3 regions of the Pseudoalteromonas sp. SANK 73390 genome follow, and region 2 is predicted to be linked to each of the others. Evidence: predicted binding sites of a transcription regulator. Region 2 holds the regulator's gene; each other region holds the start of a gene.
The links. The regulator sigma-54, encoded in region 2, starts transcription at its own class of promoters, with help from an activator protein. The targets are predictions, from matches to a motif close to GTTGGCACGNNNNTNGNNT.

Region 1 (7,050 bases), on a different contig from region 2:
TACCCTTGACCTTGACTACCAATGGCTTTTTTCAAGCCCTTAAACTTACCAGATAGAAATCGCAAACTAGCTTGGTACTCTAATGAGTTTTGTACATACAAGTTTCGTTCCACTTGTACATCAACCGAGTTACCATCACCTGTATCTGTTTGATTTGGATTACGAAATAACTCAACCCCTCCGGTCAGTTTGCTACCGCCACTGAGGTGATTTTCGTTTGTTCGAACCATGCTGTTGCCACTTTGCTGACTAGACTTTGCCGCTTTAAATGCCTGCCCAAAATCAATATCTTTCGCTTTATATCCAGGGGTGTCAGCATTGGCTATATTACTGGCTAAAAGTTCAGCACGCTGTGAACGAATAAGCATAGTATGGGGATGTACGCCCAAAGCCTTATCAAAACTAATTGCCATAACACAACTCCAAAAATTTGACTCTATGAAGTTAAAGCAAAAGGTGGGCCAAAAATGAAAATGGCGGAGAAACCGCCATAGACTATTGTTTTTTCTGGTAAATTATCCCTGGATTACAACGTATCATCTCAAATGAATCGCTTAATCCAGCCATTGATTCTGAGGCACCAAGGAATAAATACCCTTTGGGGTTTAGTGCTTGAGCAAATTGAGAAATAATTTTTGCCTTTACATCTGGTGAAAAATAAATGAGTACATTTCGGCAAAAAATAACATCAAATTTCCCCATCAACGCGTAAGAATCCAGCAAGTTTAGGTGCCTAAAGTTCACCATCTTTTTAACAGGATCGACAACTTGCGCCATGCCATTGCCACTGTCTTTAAAAAACTTCTTCCGACGTTCAGCAGACAACCCTCTCGCTAAAGCCAGAGCATCATATTCTGCGTTTTTGCACATATCTAACATGGTATTAGAGATGTCAGTGCCTGTTATTTGTACACCCATTTTCAAAGACCCTGCACTTTTGCTTTGATGCTCACTTGCAGACATAGCAATAGAGTAAGGCTCTTGGCCAGAGGAACTGGCTGCAGACCAGATTTTGATAGGTCTACGCAAGTCATTAAACTCAGGAAAAATTTTTGTTTTTAATAACTCAAACGGATAGGCGTCACGAAACCATAATGTTTCATTCGTTGTCATTGCATCCACGACTGCGGCACGTAATTGCCGTTCATGTGGACTAAGCGTTTTGCTCACCAATGCTGATAACGTATCAACCCCAAATCTTGCCATTAGGGGGGCCAAACGACTTTTAACTAAATAAAGCTTATTATCGCCTAGCACAATACCGCACTGCTGCTCTAGAAAAGTTCTAAACTGATCATATTCGCTTTGTTGAAGATGCTTATTTTCCAATGTATTACCGCCATTCATTAGTCACAGTGAACCCACTTTTTCACGGCTGCTGCCAATTCATCAGGGTTAAACTTTGCGATAAAATCATCAGCACCGACCTTTTGGATCATTGCCTGATTAAATACTCCACTCAAAGAAGTATGCAGGATAACATGCAATGGTGCCAATTTTGGATCTGCTTTTATTTCTGCAGTGAGCGTATATCCATCCATTTCTGGCATTTCAACATCAGAAATCAATAAGCCAACACGCTCAGTAATGTTATTCTGGCAATCCATCTCGGCAATTTCACGCAACCTTAGCAATGCTTCTTTACCATTTTTAGCTAGTTCAGTTTGCACTCCCAGCGGTTCAAGCGCTCTTTTAACTTGGTTTCGAGCAACAGCTGAATCATCAGCAATGAACACAATTCTCTCACCCAAGTCTTTTTGCATCTCACCATCAGAAACGATATCTTGGCTAACCTCTGTATTTACAGGACAAATCTCGTTGAGAATTTTCTCAACATCAAGAATTTCAACCAATTCATTTTCTATTTCTGTTACCGCAGTAAGATAGGAATAACGACCAGCCCCCGATGGCGGTGGCATTATTTTCTCCCAATTCATATTAACGATACGCTCCACAGCACCAACCAAAAACCCCTGAACTGAACGATTATACTCTGCGATAATTATAAAGCAGTTATGTATATCTTCAATTGCAGGACCCCCTACAGCGAGTGACATATCGATCACAGAAATAGTTTGCCCACGAATGTGCGCAACGCCCCTAACAAATGAATTTGATTTAGGCATACTAGTTAGTGGCGGGCATTGCAGCACTTCACGTACTTTAAAAACGTTAATGCCAAAACGCTGTCGACCCTTAAGCCTGAATAGCAATAACTCTAGGCGGTTTTGCCCAACCAACTGAGTCCGTTGGTTTACTGAGTCTAAAATACCTGCCATTTCAATCTCCTACCTTTAATAATGCTTAACGGAACGATACTTGCAGACGTTAATGAAGAAACAATAACTCTTGAAGAGGTGTCACAATTAACGCAAAATCTTTATACCCTTTTTCACATGATAAGCATAGTCGAAACATCATGAGTTTGTTAAAAAAAACCAAAACTTCAGCGTTTTTCACCACAATGGTATACATTCTACTCAGTTGTGAAGTTTATGCCCAAGGTTTCAATAATCAAGCACTCGAGGAAGCTGCTCGTTCATATATCTCAAGTCTAACAATCACTAAGCCCGACTCTAATTTGCAAATTTATGCAATACCCTTAGATTCGAGACTTGCCACACGCCAATGTAAAACGCCACTGGACGTATCGACTAATGCCACACCACCATTTAATCGACAAGTCACTGTACAACTTAAATGTGACGACTTATCTGGTTGGACTCAATATGTACATATTCGCATAGAAGAATTATTCCCAGTGATTGTAAGTAAAGAAATGATCAGCAAAGGAGAGCTTTTAACTGAGCAACACTTGAAACTTGAATATCGACCTAAACACTTTGTGAGATCATCTTATATTGAAGATTTTAATTTATTGATTGGTAGCCGAAGTAAGCGTACTCTAAGAGAAGGCATGCCCATAGGCATGAATCAAATTTGTATGGTTTGCAAAGGCGATATTGTGAACATTTATGCTAAAACACCGACTTTGACTATAAAAACATCAGGTATAGCATTGCAAGACGGTAATTTAGGTGAACAAATTCGGGTTAAAAATCAAAAGTCTGGAAAGATAGTGTCTGGAAGAGTAAAAGATGTTGATTCTGTTGAGGTGAATATCTAAAATTTTTGCTAAAGTTATAGTCACAGACGCCGATATATTAGGCAAGAAACTTTATTTGGGTCATGGTCATGGTAAATAACGTAAAAGGTCAATCGCAAACAAACAGCGCGCTTAATAATATTAAGCAACAAAAAGCTGAGTTGCAAAAAAATGATGTCAACGCGAATAGCGCACCTTCTAAAGCGCCACAAAAAGCGGCTGCAGATTCTGTAAGTTTGACACCACAAGCGCGTCAACTCAAAAACTTACAAGACAAAGCACAAGAAGCGCCAGCCTTTAACAGCGATAAAGTCGCTGAACTGAAAAAGGCCATTAGCGAAGGTAAATATCAGGTTGATGCTGAAAAGTTAGCGAAGAATATTGCCGCATTTGAGTTTGATATGTATGGATGATCAGCTAAACCTTTGTGTCCATAAGCTAGACAAACAGCTCACTCATTTATCAACTTTGACCCAGTTGCTAGATAGTGAGCTTAAGTCATTGGCAGCAAGAAAAGGTGATGGACTCAAAGATTTAGCAAGAGAAAAACTAACACTACTTAACAATATTCAAAAGCTAGATAAAGAGATATCTGGTTTTGATAAGTACTTATTTGAACAGGAAAAAGCTAAAGTAATTACTGCAAAGATAGAAAGCCTGCTGATAGAATGTAAACAAAAAAATGAAGTCAATGCTCAAGCTGCCCACCAAGCCAACCTCAGTATTAAAGACCTGAAGGAAATTTTAATTGGTGCTCCATCATCCGTCACATATAGCCAAGACGGTGCTGTTGTTTCTCAAAATAATGAACTAGTTAAAAACCTTAAAGCTTAATGTTTAAAGGCTCTATCTTCACAATTGTTCCGATTAAAGCCTCTCATAACGTGTTCAATCGGCACTTAATAATAAGTAACTCGCTTAATTTTTCTTGGCTTCGCTTGGCTTATATAAAGGTCGTGAACACGCTTCATATCTAACTCTAGCTCTGTAACGTATGTATCACCTGCAGCATAGCTTTTCACAACTTTAGCGCCACGGATCACCCCTCTCACTTGACTTTTTAAGCCATCACTTTGGGCTACAGCACCTTTAACAGTCATACTAGACGTGACGCTCTGACCATACACTTGCTCCGTTAGTTCACGGTATGCTTCAAGTTTTGAGACCTTAACTGCCATTAACATTTTCTGTGAACTGCTTATACCAGGCTGTGCACTCAGTGGTGCATACCCTATTGCTTTTAACACAGGGTAGTTATCAGGTTGTACATACTCGTATTCAATGTGCTTATCAAATAAACTACTACAGCCACTTATAAAGCACAAAAGCACCACTATACTTATAAGACCGACTCGGTTTGTTTGCTTTTCGATATTCATGGTTGATCACCTTACAAGATTACTAGTATTTATTTATGCACAATTCTTGCCATAAATTGTGGTACATGATTTGCTTCTAACTCAGTATAATATTTTTGAGGCGCTAATTATGATTAAGGCTATCACTTTACTTGCACTTATTTGTATCAGTACTGCTGTCAAAGCAGAATGGTATGAAGTTGTTGGTTATGCAAGTACTCAAGGTCGCGATGTTGCTCAAGCAAGACAAGCAGCCGTCAAAGACGCTATAACACAAGCACTTATTTTTTCTGGCGCAACCGTAAGTAGCGTGCAAAGCGTGGCCGATGGCATATTAAGCCAAGATGAACTAAAAATTCAATCTCATGGTGAAATACAGCAAGTCAACTTAGTAAGTGAAAATAAGGAACAGGACCAATACAGCGTTACTCTTCACCTAGATATTTATACAACGCAAGGTAAGTGCCTTGAACAGCAATTTAATAAACAGATAGCCATTACTCAAAGCCAATTGACACAGCCGCACCAAGCTCGTATGGGTCAAATATTTGACATCGCTAAATCTACCTCTCAAAGGCTGTTTAATACCTTGAATGAGCGGACAAATACTATAAAACCAATTCCATACCTTAATATCTCAATAGACGTAACAGAGTACTTCTCTCAGCAATTTAACTATAATCCTTTGCTTATCGAAACAATCGCAATGAACAGTAATAGCCAATATGTTTTATTAAGCCAGATTACTGATATTGCTGATACAGATAAACTAAACAGTGAATATGCTTTTTGGCAAAGTGATAAATACGCAAGAAGCTTTAAAATCGACTTTGCTTTGTATGATGCGCTGACCTATGAAAGAGTCTGGCAGCAGCACTATGCTACACAGGGGGTTTGGCCTTTTGAAAAAACAAAATTAATAGATGTGCACAGTGAAAAGTTTTGGAACTCTCATTATGCTCAAGAGATCCAGGAAGTATTTAATAAAGTCAGCCAAGATATGAATGCAGCTGTCTCTTGTATTCCAACCAAAGGAAAAATCTTATATTTAGATAATGATCAGGTAGTGATTAACCTTGGAAAAGCCCATGGTTTAGAGGCTGGAAAAATACTCTCCATCATGCATCAGAGCAGCATCATCACCAGTAAAGGTTCGGTGATAAATTCCACGATGCAAACTATAGAGCAAGTAAAAATCATTAACGTAAATATGCAAAGCGCAACAGCCGTTAATTTAAATTCGCGCCCGTTAAGTAATATACAGATCAATGACATAGTTCAAATCAAAGTGAAAAGTGCAGAAAGCTTTTTACTTGACAATTAACCTTATAGCTGCACTAACCCATTAAGCGCAGCTAAATTTCTTTGAATAGATTTTATTGTAAATATTTATTTTCAATTACTGAACTACTTATCTTACGAATCATTTAAGGTTTCACTGACCTAATAAATTTTGAGCGCCAAGTAAACGCTTTAAAACAACAAGAGCAAACAAAGGCTTTGACTTGATAAAAGTGAATCTTAATATAATTTAAGGGTATGTATAATAAGGTAGGTATATTGGCGGCCCCTGCAAGAATCGAACTTGCAACCGTCCCTTAGGAGGGGACTGTTATATCCATTTAACTAAGGGGCCACTACGGCTGGAATTATAGCCGTAGGTTCTATTATATTTCAATGCTTTTTTATAAAAGTCAGCCACTTAATGTAGTTAAATAATATTCCTCATCTTGCCCCTGACAATGCAATATCTGCATTATGTAACACGTATGCAGGTACCATTTTACGCGTGCTAGCGACCACTTGTTTAGAATCAATATCAATAACACGCGCATTAACTTCCACACCAGTGCTTCTGTATATCATGGTGCCAGAAAGCACATGACTGGCGATTTTTTTACTTGTCAGCGCTTTAGAGCTTCTGGAAAAAGAAAAATCCCCGCCTTTTGTCACCGACACTGACTGAGTCGCTTTAAAGTCCACGACACCGTACCCAAATTTTTGCAGTTGGTGAATGAAGGTTTCAGCAAGCTGATTACCAAGCTGATTTGTTGTACGTAAGTTATTATCAAAGTCTACAAAAGATGTGACCGCGATATTTACCTCTTGCTCAGAATACAAAGTATCTACAAGTTCCAAAGCCATTTGTTCAACATAATTAGCCAACTGTAAGTTATGTATTACGGGACTAAAGCGACGTGAATTTGGCAAGCTCTGTAGCTCATCTGCTTGCTGCTGTTCATGGGCTTCACGATAGAGCACATCAATTTGACTGGGCGCTACTTGCTGCTGTGCAATTGATGCTTGAGTATTATTTAATAATTGGCAACCACCTAAGGTAAATGCCATTGCTATCAACAGATAATTTTGCTGCTTCATTTCACACCTCAATTACTGGTTTTTTTCAGTAAAATGCCATCCGTTCTATAACTATTACCCAAAGCATCAACAACTTGCTGAGGGATAAAACCCTGTGCGGAACCAACCACGGCTTTACTGTTAATACCTACGATTCGAGCATTAACTAATACACCACCTTGATGATTAACTAAAGTGCCCGCTAAAACATATTGAAAGCTATGTGTT
Region 2 (7,050 bases):
CTTTGCCTTGACTGCTTTCTAACAAAAGCAATGCGAGCACACTATTGCCATCTGCTGATTTGTCATCTTGATATAGGGTTATCTGAGCATCAAACTTTATAGCAAGTTGAGCGAGTACAGATGCGGCTCTTGCATGTAAACCACATTTATTTTGAATTAAAAAGGTGTCTTCACAACGCATAAGGTTAATTATCTTGCTCTCTGTGGCGAATTTTAATATTAGGATGAGTTCGCGCAAAGCTTTCACCAATCGTTTGTGCCAAATAAACCGAACGGTGTTGTCCACCTGTGCATCCGATCGCAATGGTTAAATAGCTGCGATTATTTCGCTCTAAGTGGGGTAACCAAGTTTGCACAAAAGTTTGAATTTGCCATGTGAATTTTTGCACGATGCTATGACTAGCCAGATAGTCTTTAACTGGTTGGTCTAAGCCTGTTAAGGGTTTTAGCTCAGGTTCCCAATGTGGGTTGGGTAAAAAGCGCGCGTCAAAGACATAATCAGCTTCTTTGGGTATGCCATGTTTAAACCCAAAAGATTGGAAAGTAACGATTAGTTGCTTATCTTTTTTTCCTAAAATACGCTCACGAATGGTTTCAGCCAACTGGTGTACGCTTAAATCAGTTGTGTCTATGAGCACATCGGCACGTGTAGTTAGCACATCTAGCAGTCGTTTTTCTTCTTGTATTGCTAAATCTAGGGGTAAGTCATTCACTGATAATGGATGCAAACGACGCGTTTCAGAAAAGCGTCGTATGAGCGTATTATCATCGCTGTCTAGATAGAACAGCATTGGGTTAGCAAAACCTGGCAAATATTCTAAAATATCATTAAAGTCTTGTTGCTCTTTTGGCAGATTTCTTACATCAATGCTTACAGCGATTTTATCGTAGTTATCAGAGACACTACGTACTAAGGACGGTAATAAATTGACTGGGATATTATCAACGCAATAATACCCTAAATCTTCTAATACACGAAGTGCAACTGACTTGCCTGAACCAGAGCGACCGCTGATGATGATTAATTCCATTATGCTTCTCTTAATAACCTAGTCTGCTGAGGCAATAATGGCATAAAGTTCCTCGTCATTGCTAGCGTTCCTTAGCTGTTTACAAAATTCTTTATTGTTTAGCTGCTGAGCTATCGATGACAAAGTTTTTAAATGTTGTTCGTTATCGCCATCAGGCACAATTAAAGCAAGAAATATATCAACAGGCCGATTATCAATGGCATCAAATTCAACCCCTTGTTGATTGACTAATAGTAAAGCTGTCACGACTTCAAGACCTATTATCCGACCATGGGGCAGGGCAATCCCTTTACCTATACCTGTACTGCCGAGTTTCTCCCGGGCCATTAATGCGCTAAGGATATCGTGCTGATTTAAATTGGGTAGCTGTTCGTGCGCTAACTCGCTAATGTATTCGAGTATACGTTTTTTGCTATTAAAAAGGACCGCAGCTTTGCTACAGTCCTTATTGATTATCGAGCTTAATTTCATAATTAATGTCGAATTAGCTTCTCTTTGTGCTTAATTACCTGACGATCTAGCTTATTAATTAGGCCGTCGATCGCAGCATACATGTCCTGATGTTCTGTCGAGGCAAAAAGCTCTCCGCCATTAACGTGCAATGTCGCCTCTGCTTTTTGTACTAGCTTTTCAACATCTAAGATCACATGTACATTGTTTATATGATCAAAATGCCTTTCTAACTTTGCAAACTTGTTGTTGACATAGTCTCTTAATGCATCGGTTATTTCTACATGACGACCAGTTAAATTTAGTTGCATAAGCATTTTCCTTCTTAGGTAATACGCCTAAATCAAGCTTTTACGCTGATTTGACGGTGGAATGGCTAACGACTCCCGATATTTTGCTATGGTGCGTCGGGCCACCTTAATTCCTTGCTCCGCTAATATATCTGCTATTTTACTGTCGCTTAATGGCTTAGCAGTATTTTCTGCAGCAATTAGCTTTTTGATTAGTGCTCTGATTGCTGTGGACGAGCACTCACCTCCATTTTCAGTACTAACATGACTTGAGAAGAAATACTTCAACTCAAAAATGCCTCTAGGTGTGTGCATATATTTTTGTGTGGTCACTCGTGAAATGGTGGACTCGTGCATTTCAACCATTTCTGCAACATCATTTAACACCATGGGTCTCATTGCCTCAGGGCCATGTTCAAAGAATGCCTGTTGTTGTTGGACAATGCAATTAGTAACTTTCATTAATGTTTCATTTCTGCTTTCTAAGCTTTTAATAAACCACTTTGCTTCTTGTAAATGAGAGCGAATGAATTGACTATCTGTGCTGGATTTCACTGAGCGAGACATTGCAGCATATTGATTGTTAACACGAATTTTAGGCATGCACTCCGGATTTAGCTCAACTACCCAGCGGCCTTTTATCTTCTTAACTGATACATCAGGAATGACATATTCAGACTCTTCACGAATAATGCTTGCCGCAGGTTTTGGGTTAAGAGTGTGAATTAATGTTACGATCTCCTTGAGCTCAGTCTCTTTGAGCTTGGTTTTTTTCATCAAGGTCCGATAGTCGCGACTTGCAAGTAGCTCAATGTGCTCATTGAGGATCATTTTAGTTTCGCTCAACCAAGGAGTTGTATGCGGGTCAAATTGATTGAGCTGAATACACAAGCACTCTTGTAGTGAGCGAGCGCCAATGCCAATAGGATCAAAAAGTTGAATTCGTTTTAATACGGCTTCTACTTCATCTAATTCAATATGTTCGCCACTGTTGCCATCATTCAAGCTCTCTAAGAGATCTTCGGTACTTAAGGTGAATGTACCGTTTTCGTCTATGGCTTCTACAATAGCGACTGCGATGCCGCGATCTGTTGGGCTAAAAGGCGTTAATTCGAGCTGCCACATTAAATATTCATGAAGCGTTTCCGTCGTCTCACCTTGATAAATAGTCTCGTCTTCAGGCATGGGTCCACTACTGGCAGCAGGAGCTGCACTCATGTACTCATCCCATGTCACATCCATAGCGAGGTCGTCGCTCACGGTCTCTTTACTTAGTGCGGCATCCGAATCTATTTCGTAGTCACTTACAGGCTCGATATCTTGACTGTCTAAATGCGTGTCCTCTTGGTTTTCATCTTTACCATTTTTATCTTGGGCACTGTTTTGCGCATCAGATTCTGGCTCTGACTCATCTACTTCAAGAAGCGGGTTGCTATCAAGAGCTTCTTGGATCTCTTGCTGTAGATCCAACGTGCTTAGTTGCAGCAAGCGAATAGCCTGCTGTAACTGTGGTGTCATGGTAAGTTGCTGCCCCATGCGCAGCTGTAACGATTGCCTCATCTACCTTTAACAATCCTTCTGGTTTTCTATTATTATTGTGACTAAACGTACATTAACTATAGCTTGAATTGTTCACCTAGGTAGACATCTCTGACAGTTTGATCTGCTAAAACATGTTCAGGAGTACCAGAGGCGATTAATTCACCATGTGAGACAATATAAGCTTTTTCACATACATCAAGAGTTTCACGAACATTGTGATCGGTGATTAACACACCAATACCTCTATTTTTTAAATGTTCGATAATTTTCTTTATATCTAACACTGAAATGGGATCAACACCAGCAAAAGGCTCATCTAAAAGGATAAATTTAGGATTTGCGGCTAAAGCGCGAGCAATTTCTACTCTTCTGCGTTCTCCGCCTGACAGTGCCATACCTAAGCTATCGCGAATGTGTTGAATGTTAAACTCATCCAGTAGTTCATTTAAAATTTGCTCACGGGCTATCTTATTCAGTGAGTTGCGAGTTTCCAAAATCGCCATTAAATTTTGATATACCGTGAGCTTTCTAAAAATTGATGACTCTTGAGGTAAATAGCCAATGCCTAAACGTGCTCGGTTATGCATTGGCAATAGTGTAATGTCATGATCGTTGATGCACACGGTGCCATTATCGCTTGGCACGAGACCTACAATCATGTAAAAGCTGGTGGTTTTTCCTGCTCCATTGGGACCAAGAAGGCCAACAATACTACCTGCTTCAACACTAAGGCTGACGTTTTTAACAACTTGTCGGTCTTTGTAACTTTTTGCCAGAGCAGTTGCTGTTAATACACTCATATTTAATTACCTTGACCCGCTTTTTTAGGTGTTTTTTCTGGTACGAGTATGGTGTGTACGCGCGCGTTATCTTGCTCACCTCTTTCGGCACTTATCAGTTGTTTATCCATATCGTAGGTAATAGACTGAGCTTGAATAATTTGCCCAGCTTGATTAATCGAGGCATCCCCTTTAATCACTAAAGTACGATTAGCAACATCATAGCGAATTTCTTGTGCGCTGGCAGTTAACTTGGTACCGTCAGCTTGTTGTTCTGAAAACTGAGCTGGAGAGCCTGTAGCAACTAACAGTTGTTTGTTGTCCCCAAGCTCTTCGCGCCGGTGAACTTCAAGTCTATCAGCATTAATTTTACGTTTGCCGTGAATGATCTCTACGTTTTTTTCAAATATACCAATATTGGTCTTGAGCTGAGCCTGTTGCTTGCCTGCTTTGATAGAAACTTCATTTGCAAAGTCGTTTTGTTTTGCGATGCTTGGTTGGCAAAATAACAATCCAACAAGCATAGCGGTAATACATAGTTTATTGGTCATAATAAATAGTTCGAGTATGGTTTATAAGTTCAATGATATCCGTGTTTAAATCAGCATAAAGCCCTTTGCCGTTAATTTTTAAACTAGGGCCTGTAATCTCTACAGGCCTTTCAGATTGCATCAGTCGTTCGTCTATTTCAACGCGTATATTGTCTGCTTTAATTAAAGTGATCATTGCGCCTGTAGTTAAGTTTTTGGCTTCAACATCACCTTCTAGCATCAATGTATTGTTTTCATATAAAGTTGCTTCTTGTGAAGAAATTAACCAATTTTGAGGGCCGTTATACAGTGTAAATACAGGCATAGTAAAATGGCTAAAGCCTAATTCTTGATAAAGCTCCATTTTATCCGCAGTAACTGTGTAGCTGCGAACACCTGTCTCATTATAAGACGTTTGTTCTAGCGCAGTTGCAATATAATCAGGTTTGGCAATAACATCACTTTGAGTGTCTGTTTTTGGTGTTGTTTGCGTCAAATAGGGGTACCACAGCCATACCATCACTGCGATAAAAACTAAAAATAGCACAACACGGTTACCACTCATCTTATATTTCTCAGTATTGAGTGAATATTATTGGCACAGTTTGTTACGTTAATAATTTTATCACTTACCAAAATAGGGGGAGTTGAATGAATTACCCATGAATGGATTTGCTGTTCATTTTTGATGTATTCCACAGCAGTCATTTACAGTACTCCGGCTCTTAATAAGTCTTGAGTATTAAGTGCACCAATAGGGTGTATATTACTATCTATGACAATTAAGCCATTGATTCGTTTCGTTTCCATAATATTTAACGCTTCGGCGGCTAACATGTCTTTGTTTGCTGTAGTGCAGTTTACAGTCATAGCTTTGTGGATTGGTGTTGTATGTAAGTCTACACGTTGTTCAATAATACGTCGTAAGTCACCATCAGTAAAAATACCGATAAGTTGCCCGTTTTCATCAACAATTGTTGTCATGCCTAAGCCTTTCGCTGACATTTCAAATAATGCGTCTTTGATTGTACTTTGATGAGAAACAATAGGAACTTGCTCGCCCTGATGCATAATGTCACTTAGCGTGAGTAGTAAACGTTTGCCCAGAGCACCACCAGGATGTGATAATGCAAAATCATCTGCAGTAAAACCTTTCGCTTCCAATAATGCAACCGCCAATGCATCACCCATCACCAGTGTTGCAGTTGTGCTTGCTGTTGGTGCAAGCCCTAAGGGGCAGGCTTCTTGCGAAACGGCAATACACAGATGCACATCAGATAATTGTGCCATAGAAGAGTTTTTATTGCCTGTCATGGCAATCGTTTTTGCTCCGATACGCTTGATTACGGGTATGATGTTTAATACTTCGCTGGTTTCACCCGAATTTGAAATAAGTAGTACGACGTCATGTTTTGTGATCATGCCTAAATCACCGTGACTCGCTTCCCCTGGGTGTACAAAAAAAGCGGGTGTTCCCGTGCTTGCAAGTGTGGCGGCGATTTTTTTGCCTATATGGCCTGATTTGCCCATTCCTACCACTATCGTTCTGCCTTGACAGTCAAAAATAGTTTGGCAAGCGAGTACAAAGTGTTGATCTATATACTGACCAATTTCTGTGATTGCTTGTTGTTCTATTTTAATAACTCGTTGTGCGGTATCAGTAAACTGCTTTGATAACATGAGTCAAACCTCTAGATAATGTAATACATATAGCCAACAAATGCCGCTAATAAAGCTCCGCCTTCAATACGATTTATACGTCGATTCCCTGTAAAGCTTAGACTCATTAATATCAGTGCTAAGGTTGCTCCAAGCATAATAAAGATATCTCGCTGTGCGATATTACTGTCGATATTAGCAGGATTCATAATGCCAGCGATAGAAAGCACAGCTAAGATATTGAATATATTAGAGCCAATAATGTTACCAAGTGCAAGGTCGTCTTCCTTTTTTAGTACGCTTGCTATACAGGCTGCAAGCTCAGGTAAACTGGTGCCAATAGCAATAATTGTTAGGCCGATAAGTAAATCACTCATACCAAAGAATTTAGCTATATCTACGGCCGCGTCAATTAAGTAACTTGAGCTGACAGGCAATAACACCATACCCACTGATAACCAAAGTAACGCTTTACCTGTTGGTACATTATTTGGCACTTCCTCACAGGCTTCGCTGACGAAAGGATCTGCATCTGGACCACTTCTTTTGGATATGATGATGAGTGTAAACAAAAATAATATAAAACCAATGAGTAAAGCCAAACCTTCTAACAAGCTAAAATGGCTGTCACTGACGATAAACCAAGCGCCAAGTGAGACTATAATGAGAAGTGGCATTTCGCGTTTTAATATACCTGAACTTACTGACAGAGGTTTTAGTAGTGCTGTGATGCCAAGTACCAGTAAAATATTAGCGATATTTGAACCAA
Region 3 (7,050 bases), on a different contig from region 2:
GATTGCTGCGGGGATAACACCACATGAACACAATGGCATAGGAGCACCAATTAGCGCTGCTTTAACTGTGGTCCAAAAACCTTCTTGACCTAAGTGACGTTGCAAGAAGTCTTTTGCAATAAACACATTGAGTAAACCCGCTAGGAATAAACCAAGCATTAGCCAAGGCGCTGATAATAAAAATAGCTGCCAAAAATTAGTTATCAATTCCATCTATATCCTCCAACACAGTTAAGATAGAGCAAAAGTCAGCGCTTTCTAATCCACCACAGCAGCGCAGAGCCAGTTTAGATAAAGATTGTTCAAAACGTTGCAATTCAGTGATACGCGCACGGACTAATGCCAGTTTTTGTAACGTAATACCTTTCACTTCCTCGCAACTATGTTGATGCTTATCAATACTGATTTGTAATAACTCATGGATTTCTTTTAAGCTAAAACCCACATCTTTAGCACGAAGAATAAACTGCACTTGCCGTCGCTGTGCTTGATTATACATTCGATACCCTGACTCACTTCTTGAATCCGGGGTTAATAAGTTATGCTGCTCGTAGTACCGTAGCGTATCTGTTGATACCCCTAACGATTTTGCTAGCTCTCCGATTTTCATCTTTGTCTCCTTTATTTCGTGATAAAGTATAAACCTTAGAGTTAACACTAAGGTCAATAACTTTTGAGAAAAATATGAATATCGTAATACTTGATGCTAAAACCCTTGCAAATACCTCTTTATCACCATTACAAAAGCTTGGTCAAGTGACTGTGTATAGCAACACACCACCAACACAAGTTATATCACGTTGCCAACACGCTGATATCATTATCACCAATAAAGTTATTTTAAATGCCAGCACCATCGCATGCCTACCCAATTTAAAACTTATCTGCGTTGCAGCTACTGGGACCAACAATATCGATTTAAATGCTGCTAAAGCGAATAATATCACGGTTCAAAATGTTGCCGGCTACTCAACGCCATCCGTCGTACAGCACACGTTTACGTTACTAGGTAATTTAATGGGCAATGTGCATCGCTATAACAACGACTGTAAGCAAGGCTTATGGCAAAAAAGTGATATGTTTTGTCGTTTAGATCACTCAATCAGCGAAATAAATGCGAAACAATTTGTCATCGTCGGTTACGGTGCACTAGGAAAAGCAGTTGCTAATGTAGCCCATGCTTTTGGCGCGCATGTTGTTATTGCAGAGCGTCGACATCGCAAAAAAATAAGAGCTGGACGCACAGATTTTGATCAAGCTTTAAGACAAGCTGACATTATATCAGTCCACTGTCCACTGACAGAGCACACAAAAAACCTATTTGATGAATCAGTACTGTCATTACTCAAACCATCTGCGGTGCTGATCAATACGGCAAGAGGTGGCATCGTAAATGAGCAAGCTTTAGTAGATGCGCTTAATAACAAGCAATTAGCAGGTGCAGGCATTGATGTACTATCGCAAGAGCCAGCCGATGCAAACAATCCACTACTTCATTATTGTGGTGAAAATCTATTAGTGACACCACATATTGCCTGGGCGAGCGAAGAATCAATCACTCGTTTGGTGCAGCAAATCGCTGACAACATTCAAAAATTTATTAAAAGTAGCACAACAAACAAAGTGGTGTAATTTATCAAAAATTAGCTAAAATAACGAATTATTAAAACTAAATCACATTTAAAATAATTAGCAACACAATATAACTATTTGAAACAATTTACCTTTTTACTATTGGCAATAATTTTGCTTATATAGAGCCAAATAATGTTAAGGACCATATAAAAATGAAAAAATTACTTTTAGTTGCTGCACTTGCAACACCACTCCTTTCAGGTTGTATTGTGGCAGTCTCTGACGGCGAAGTAGATCATGGTTGGGTAAAGCACAATGGTAACTGGGAGAAGACACAACATGACAATCGCAAAAAAATAGCCAAGCTAGATATTGGTGCCGATTACCAAAGTGTTTTAAATTCATTTGATACACCAGAATTCACAGAGCTCGTTAAAAAAGGCGATAATGTTTATCAGGTGTTATTTTTTGCCACTAACAGCAAGCATTCTGATGGTAAAGTTACCAAAGATGAATGTACACCGTTGGTTTTTAAAGATGCGAAATTAATTGGTTTTGGTGACAGTGCGATGGCAGAGCTACTATAAAACGCTAGATAAATAGGTGAGAGTTACCTCACCTATTTATCATTACCATACGTTCTTGGTTTGTGTGGGCTGCAACCAATGCGCAATCAGCTTGCTGTAAGCAGTTTGTCACACCTAAAGAGAAGCTTTCTCTAGTATAAACAATCCCAATACTGATACTCACATGTGCACATATCGGGGAACACTGATGCGACAGTAATAGCTTATCAATAGCATCATGCATCGCAGTAGTTAAGGCCTCAACTTGATGGGCTGAGTAGCCCGATACAGTAATACCAAATCTTACGCCATCATAGCGCGCAATAAACCCTTTTTGCTGTTCAACCACAAGCTTTAGCGCCCGTGCCACCTTGACTAAACACTCATCACCACCAGCATAGCCATACTCATCGTTGTACTCTTTAAAATAATCGATATCCACTAATAACAGCGCAAGGCTACTTTTGTCGCTTTGGCATAACTGCCATTGTTGCGCAAAATGTTTATCAAATAAGCGACGATTAGGCAACTCGGTCAATCCATCTACTGATGCAAGCTTTTCCAATAAATCACTTTTTTGTTTCAATGCTAAGTGCATTTTTACTCTAGCTTTTACTATTAAAGGGCTAAACGGTTTAGTGATGTAATCTACCGCCCCCATTTGTAAACCTCTCACTTCATCACTATAGGCGTTACTAGATGAAATAATAATAACTGGAATCATATAAGTATCGGGAGACTCTTTTAAACGTTGCAAAAATAGCCCTCCCAGGTCATCAGCTAAGGTGATATCGGTAATGATTAAATCAACATTGTGTTTAGCAATCAATTGCAATGCACTGGTTGAGTTATCACTTAATATTATGCGACAGTCCTCGCTCAGTGTATTTTCAAGCACCACACGATTTAAAGGGTCACTATCAACAACTAATACATAGGTATTGTTTTGCATTTATTCACCGTGATATTTCATTAATATATATTGGCGTACTTGAGTTAAACACATCACTAAATTTTTCACTAGCGTACTATTTTGTAACGTGCCATGATCTTTCAAATGCAGTTCAAGTTGCTTCGCTGTAGTAGCTAAGTGAACAAAGCCAACACCACCAGCTGCACCTTTAACATTATGAGCTATCATCTGCAGTTTGGTTAACTCATTTTCAGTGTCAATTTTCTGCAAATATTCTGTACACATATTAGCGAATTTTTCAAGCGTTTTGCTCAATAATTCAACATTTCCCATCATTTGTTGCAACCCGAGTTGACTGTCGAAAAAAACATCTTCATTTTGTAGGTGCGTTTGCAACGCTTGATGCAATTTTGCTTGTGAGACTGGTTTGTTTAAATAATCACACATTCCTACATCAAGCGCCCGCTCTTGCTCACTGCGTTGTGCATTTGCCGTTAGCGCAATAATTGGATTGCTAAAACTCTCTAATGTCTGCTTAAGCTCCTTAGTCGCTTGGAAACCATCAATCACAGGCATGTGAATATCCATCAAAATGAGATCGGGATTTAAGGCCGAAACGACCTCAACAAGGTTGGATGCGGAATTTTGAACTACCACATTAATATTTAAAGCAAGCAACATATTTGCTGTAATATCTAAATTTAAGCTGTTGTCATCAATTACTAAGCACAGGCATCCAGAAATATCCTTATGAGCCTGAATTAGCATTTGACTATTTTGCTCATACAACAAACAGCTATATGCACTTTGTAAGAACATTTCATCAGGCATAATTGTCAAAGGTGCATTGCATGTTGTTTTAGAGAAAGACTGCAGCTGGGTACTGATAACCGATTCTAACCTCTCAATATATTGTGGGGCATGCTGTAGTAATGCGCTAACCTCATTGGGGTCGCAAACAACAAGCGATTTATACTCACGCTGTGTCATTTCTATTATCGCTTCGTTGGCGCTATAAACAATGCATATATCTGCTTGTTTTAAGTAATCAACCACTCTTTCCTTTTTACATAACCACAATACTGGCGAGTAAGCCTGAGCGACTACACACACTGCTTTGTCCATTTTTAAGGTAAAGTAGAATTCACTACCACGGTTAAGTTCACTGTTCAGTGAAATATTACCTCCGAGTAACGTGACTTCATGCTTAACAATGGCAAGGCCTAACCCAATTCCCTCATGCTGGCGTGATAAAGACTCATCACCCTGAGTAAAAGCATCAAATAACCTTTGTTGATCTTCATGTTTAATACCAATACCTGTATCGGCCACACTAAAGCGGACACTTTGCTGTTCTGAGCTGCTATCTTCGACCGTCAAGCTTAATGTGATAGTGCCACTTTGCGTATATTTCACAGCATTATTTAGTAAATTCAACAAAATCTGTTTAATTTTATTTTCATCGCTTTGTAACACAGGCCAAACTCGGTCATCAACTTTAACAATCAGCTTCAGCTGCTTTTTCTCTATTAAAGGCGTAATTAATTCTAAACAATCTCGTACCGTAGTAGCCACACTAAATGGCTGTATGCACACAGCCTGTTGTTTACCTTCTACTTTAGCAAAAGTCAAAATACTATCGAGCATATTCAACAATTGCTCGGAAGCATGTTCAACTTGGCCTAACATGGTGCTGTGCTGTTCACTTACCTGCTGTTTTTTAATAATCCCCACCACACCTTGAATTACATTAAGTGGCGTTCTGATCTCATGACTAATATTGGCAATAAAACGGCTTTTAGCCAACGTAGCCCTTTCTGCGTCTAACTTTGCCTGAGTTAAACTCGTAATATCTTGCAAGTGCAAAACATAATATTTCGCGACCTTTTTTTTATCCCACACCAAAGATGCACTTAGCTGCAACCAACTATAAGGTTCATTTTGCGAAATACTGAGCTCAAGCACTTTTTTTGTATCTTTTAAAAGCATGCTCAGCACGTGAGAAATAGCTAAGTAACCATCTGCTGTAAATAGTGATGATAAGTGCACAAGAGGCGAAACCGTCGCTTTATCTAAATAACGACGAGCAGCTTTATTCATAGCTAGCACCTCCTTATCAAGAGACACTAAAATGACACCATTTGGCGCATATTCCATAGCCGATTTAAAGCTTTCTTCAGATGCTTGCAGTGCTTTTATCGCTTGTTGCTGCATCGTTACATCTTGCGCCACACCCAAACTACCTAACATGCCTCGCTGAGCACACAAAAATGGGCTTAAAGTTAACATGTAACTCTTATCATCTAAGGTAATGGTTTGAGTAATTGCTTTTTTTTCATTAAGCATTTGCTGCTCAAGGGTTAGAAATTCTGGGTACATACTGGTAATTTCAGTTTGTTCACGACCAACTAGTTGAGACTTTTCAATACCTAAAAACAACTCAAACGCTCGGTTACATCCAATAAATGAACCATCTATATTCTTGAAATATATCAAATCAGGTACACTGTCTAATACCGTGTTTAACAGCGCTGCTTGACGCTCTTTTGCTTCTAAAGAACGTGATAATGCTCGTTTTTGTGATTGCACTTGTTCATCAAGAACTTCATTATGGCGCTGCAACTGTTCCAGTAAACTTTGCTTTTGTGTGACAACTTGCTTAACACGCGCAAACCACGGTTGCCAATCAACAGGAACTACATAATCAAACGTACCTTTTGGCGCATTTTCTTGATAGGTCAAATAACTTAAGAAGTAACTCACTGGGTAGATAAAAATACGGTTTCCTAACCAACTCAATAATAGGTAAATCACCACCATAAATATTAATAAAAAGCCAAACTCCAGCAATACTTCTATTAAAACAGGGTTGCGAAACTGTGCCTCATCTTGGGCATAAACAACATCGATAGGCATGTGTGCTCTTAACCTATAAAGTTGCACGCCATCTTCCCAAGGTGCTATCTCGTTAATGGAGGTTTTTGACTTCAGTTCAACTGCATCATCATTGAGAAGATTCAGCTTATCTTTGTTAAACAGGGTAATTGTTATATGTTCTGATGTAACGTCCCTAAGCCAACTTGCAACATCGGCACTGTCATAGACGAGTACCACATATTCTCCCTCTGCATTGCCACTTTGCTTAGCAATACTAAAATAATGTTTCCCTTCAATATTTACCCGTCGACTGCTACTAAAATTAGATTGAGAAAAGTCAGGTGCTAACGCCCCATCAAGCATGGCACTTAACATATGACTCGTGCTGTTGTCTCTGCGACGAACAAACGCAAATTGCCCTTCTTTAACATAGGCAATGGCATCTAAAGCTGGAATTAACGCTAATGCAGTGTTAAATGCAGGCCCCAATGCAAGTATTTGCTGCCAATTATCTGGCACATCCAAAGCTGAATGTGGCGCTTTACGAACCACAATTTCTCCACCTTCACCATCGAGCTGATGATAATAATTATTGTTTTTTTCAATTGCGTGAGTAATCGAACTATCAAACTCGTACACCAATGGCTGCATAAGGCTTGAAAAAATATTGTCGATGACATTACTCGCCTCAGCCACCTTCTGAACAATTTGAGTATCTATCGCTTCATAATATACTTGATGCTGAGCAAAAGCGCGGTTGAGCTTTATATGATATAAATGCATACACAAAAAACCAGCCACAAATATCGACATAAATAAACTCGCTAAGGCAGCGGTGCGATACTTTTTTAGTGGAATAAAGTCTTGGTTTTCTTTCATCGTAGCTGAGGGTGTCATTATTATTAAACAGAAACATTACCAGTAATGCGCTACATGTCTATTAAAAGAATTTAAAGCAGGCCATAAAAAACGGCCTGCTCGTGTTGGTTAAGTTACAAATTTTCTTCCGCAAAAGACGCTAAGCGACTGCGTACCACACCATTTAAATTAATGGTGGCACTGCCTTCAAAGTGCTTAAATCGCTCAACCAAGTATGTTAACCCTGATGTGACGGGCGTT

Region 1: SANK73390_RS16000 (LPP20 family lipoprotein) is a predicted target of sigma-54. The motif match lies at 4,521-4,539, and genes of this name have one in related genera.
Region 3: SANK73390_RS07020 (DUF3192 domain-containing protein) is a predicted target of sigma-54. The motif match lies at 1,734-1,752, and genes of this name have one in related genera.

What each region holds. Positions count from the first base shown of each region.
Region 1 is NZ_ARPN01000114.1:34,768-41,817, reverse strand. Features, by position in the region: gene flgB (flagellar basal body rod protein FlgB) at 1-413, opposite strand, end outside; gene SANK73390_RS16025 (CheR family methyltransferase) at 496-1,329, opposite strand; gene SANK73390_RS16020 (chemotaxis protein) at 1,347-2,279, opposite strand; gene flgA (flagellar basal body P-ring formation chaperone FlgA) at 2,420-3,127, shown strand; gene flgM (flagellar biosynthesis anti-sigma factor FlgM) at 3,196-3,519, shown strand; gene flgN (flagellar export chaperone FlgN) at 3,512-3,940, shown strand; gene SANK73390_RS16000 (LPP20 family lipoprotein) at 4,006-4,485, opposite strand; gene SANK73390_RS15995 (flagellar assembly protein T N-terminal domain-containing protein) at 4,595-5,788, shown strand; tRNA gene SANK73390_RS15990 (tRNA-Arg) at 6,026-6,100, opposite strand; gene SANK73390_RS15985 (FlgO family outer membrane protein) at 6,190-6,843, opposite strand; gene SANK73390_RS15980 (FlgO family outer membrane protein) at 6,852-7,050, opposite strand, start outside.
Region 2 is NZ_ARPN01000055.1:70,527-77,576, forward strand. Features, by position in the region: gene SANK73390_RS07950 (HPr family phosphocarrier protein) at 1-181, opposite strand, end outside; gene rapZ (RNase adapter RapZ) at 186-1,031, opposite strand; gene ptsN (PTS IIA-like nitrogen regulatory protein PtsN) at 1,050-1,502, opposite strand; gene hpf (ribosome hibernation promoting factor) at 1,505-1,792, opposite strand; gene SANK73390_RS07970 (RNA polymerase factor sigma-54) at 1,820-3,331, opposite strand; gene lptB (LPS export ABC transporter ATP-binding protein) at 3,388-4,113, opposite strand; gene lptA (lipopolysaccharide transport periplasmic protein LptA) at 4,116-4,643, opposite strand; gene lptC (LPS export ABC transporter periplasmic protein LptC) at 4,633-5,187, opposite strand; gene SANK73390_RS07990 (KpsF/GutQ family sugar-phosphate isomerase) at 5,331-6,302, opposite strand; gene SANK73390_RS07995 (calcium/sodium antiporter) at 6,314-7,050, opposite strand, start outside.
Region 3 is NZ_ARPN01000053.1:22,939-29,988, forward strand. Features, by position in the region: gene SANK73390_RS07005 (SO_0444 family Cu/Zn efflux transporter) at 1-213, opposite strand, end outside; gene zntR (Zn(2+)-responsive transcriptional regulator) at 197-610, opposite strand; gene SANK73390_RS07015 (D-2-hydroxyacid dehydrogenase) at 685-1,632, shown strand; gene SANK73390_RS07020 (DUF3192 domain-containing protein) at 1,788-2,162, shown strand; gene SANK73390_RS07025 (GGDEF domain-containing response regulator) at 2,191-3,093, opposite strand; gene SANK73390_RS07030 (hybrid sensor histidine kinase/response regulator) at 3,094-6,810, opposite strand; gene SANK73390_RS07035 (PhoH family protein) at 6,924-7,050, opposite strand, start outside.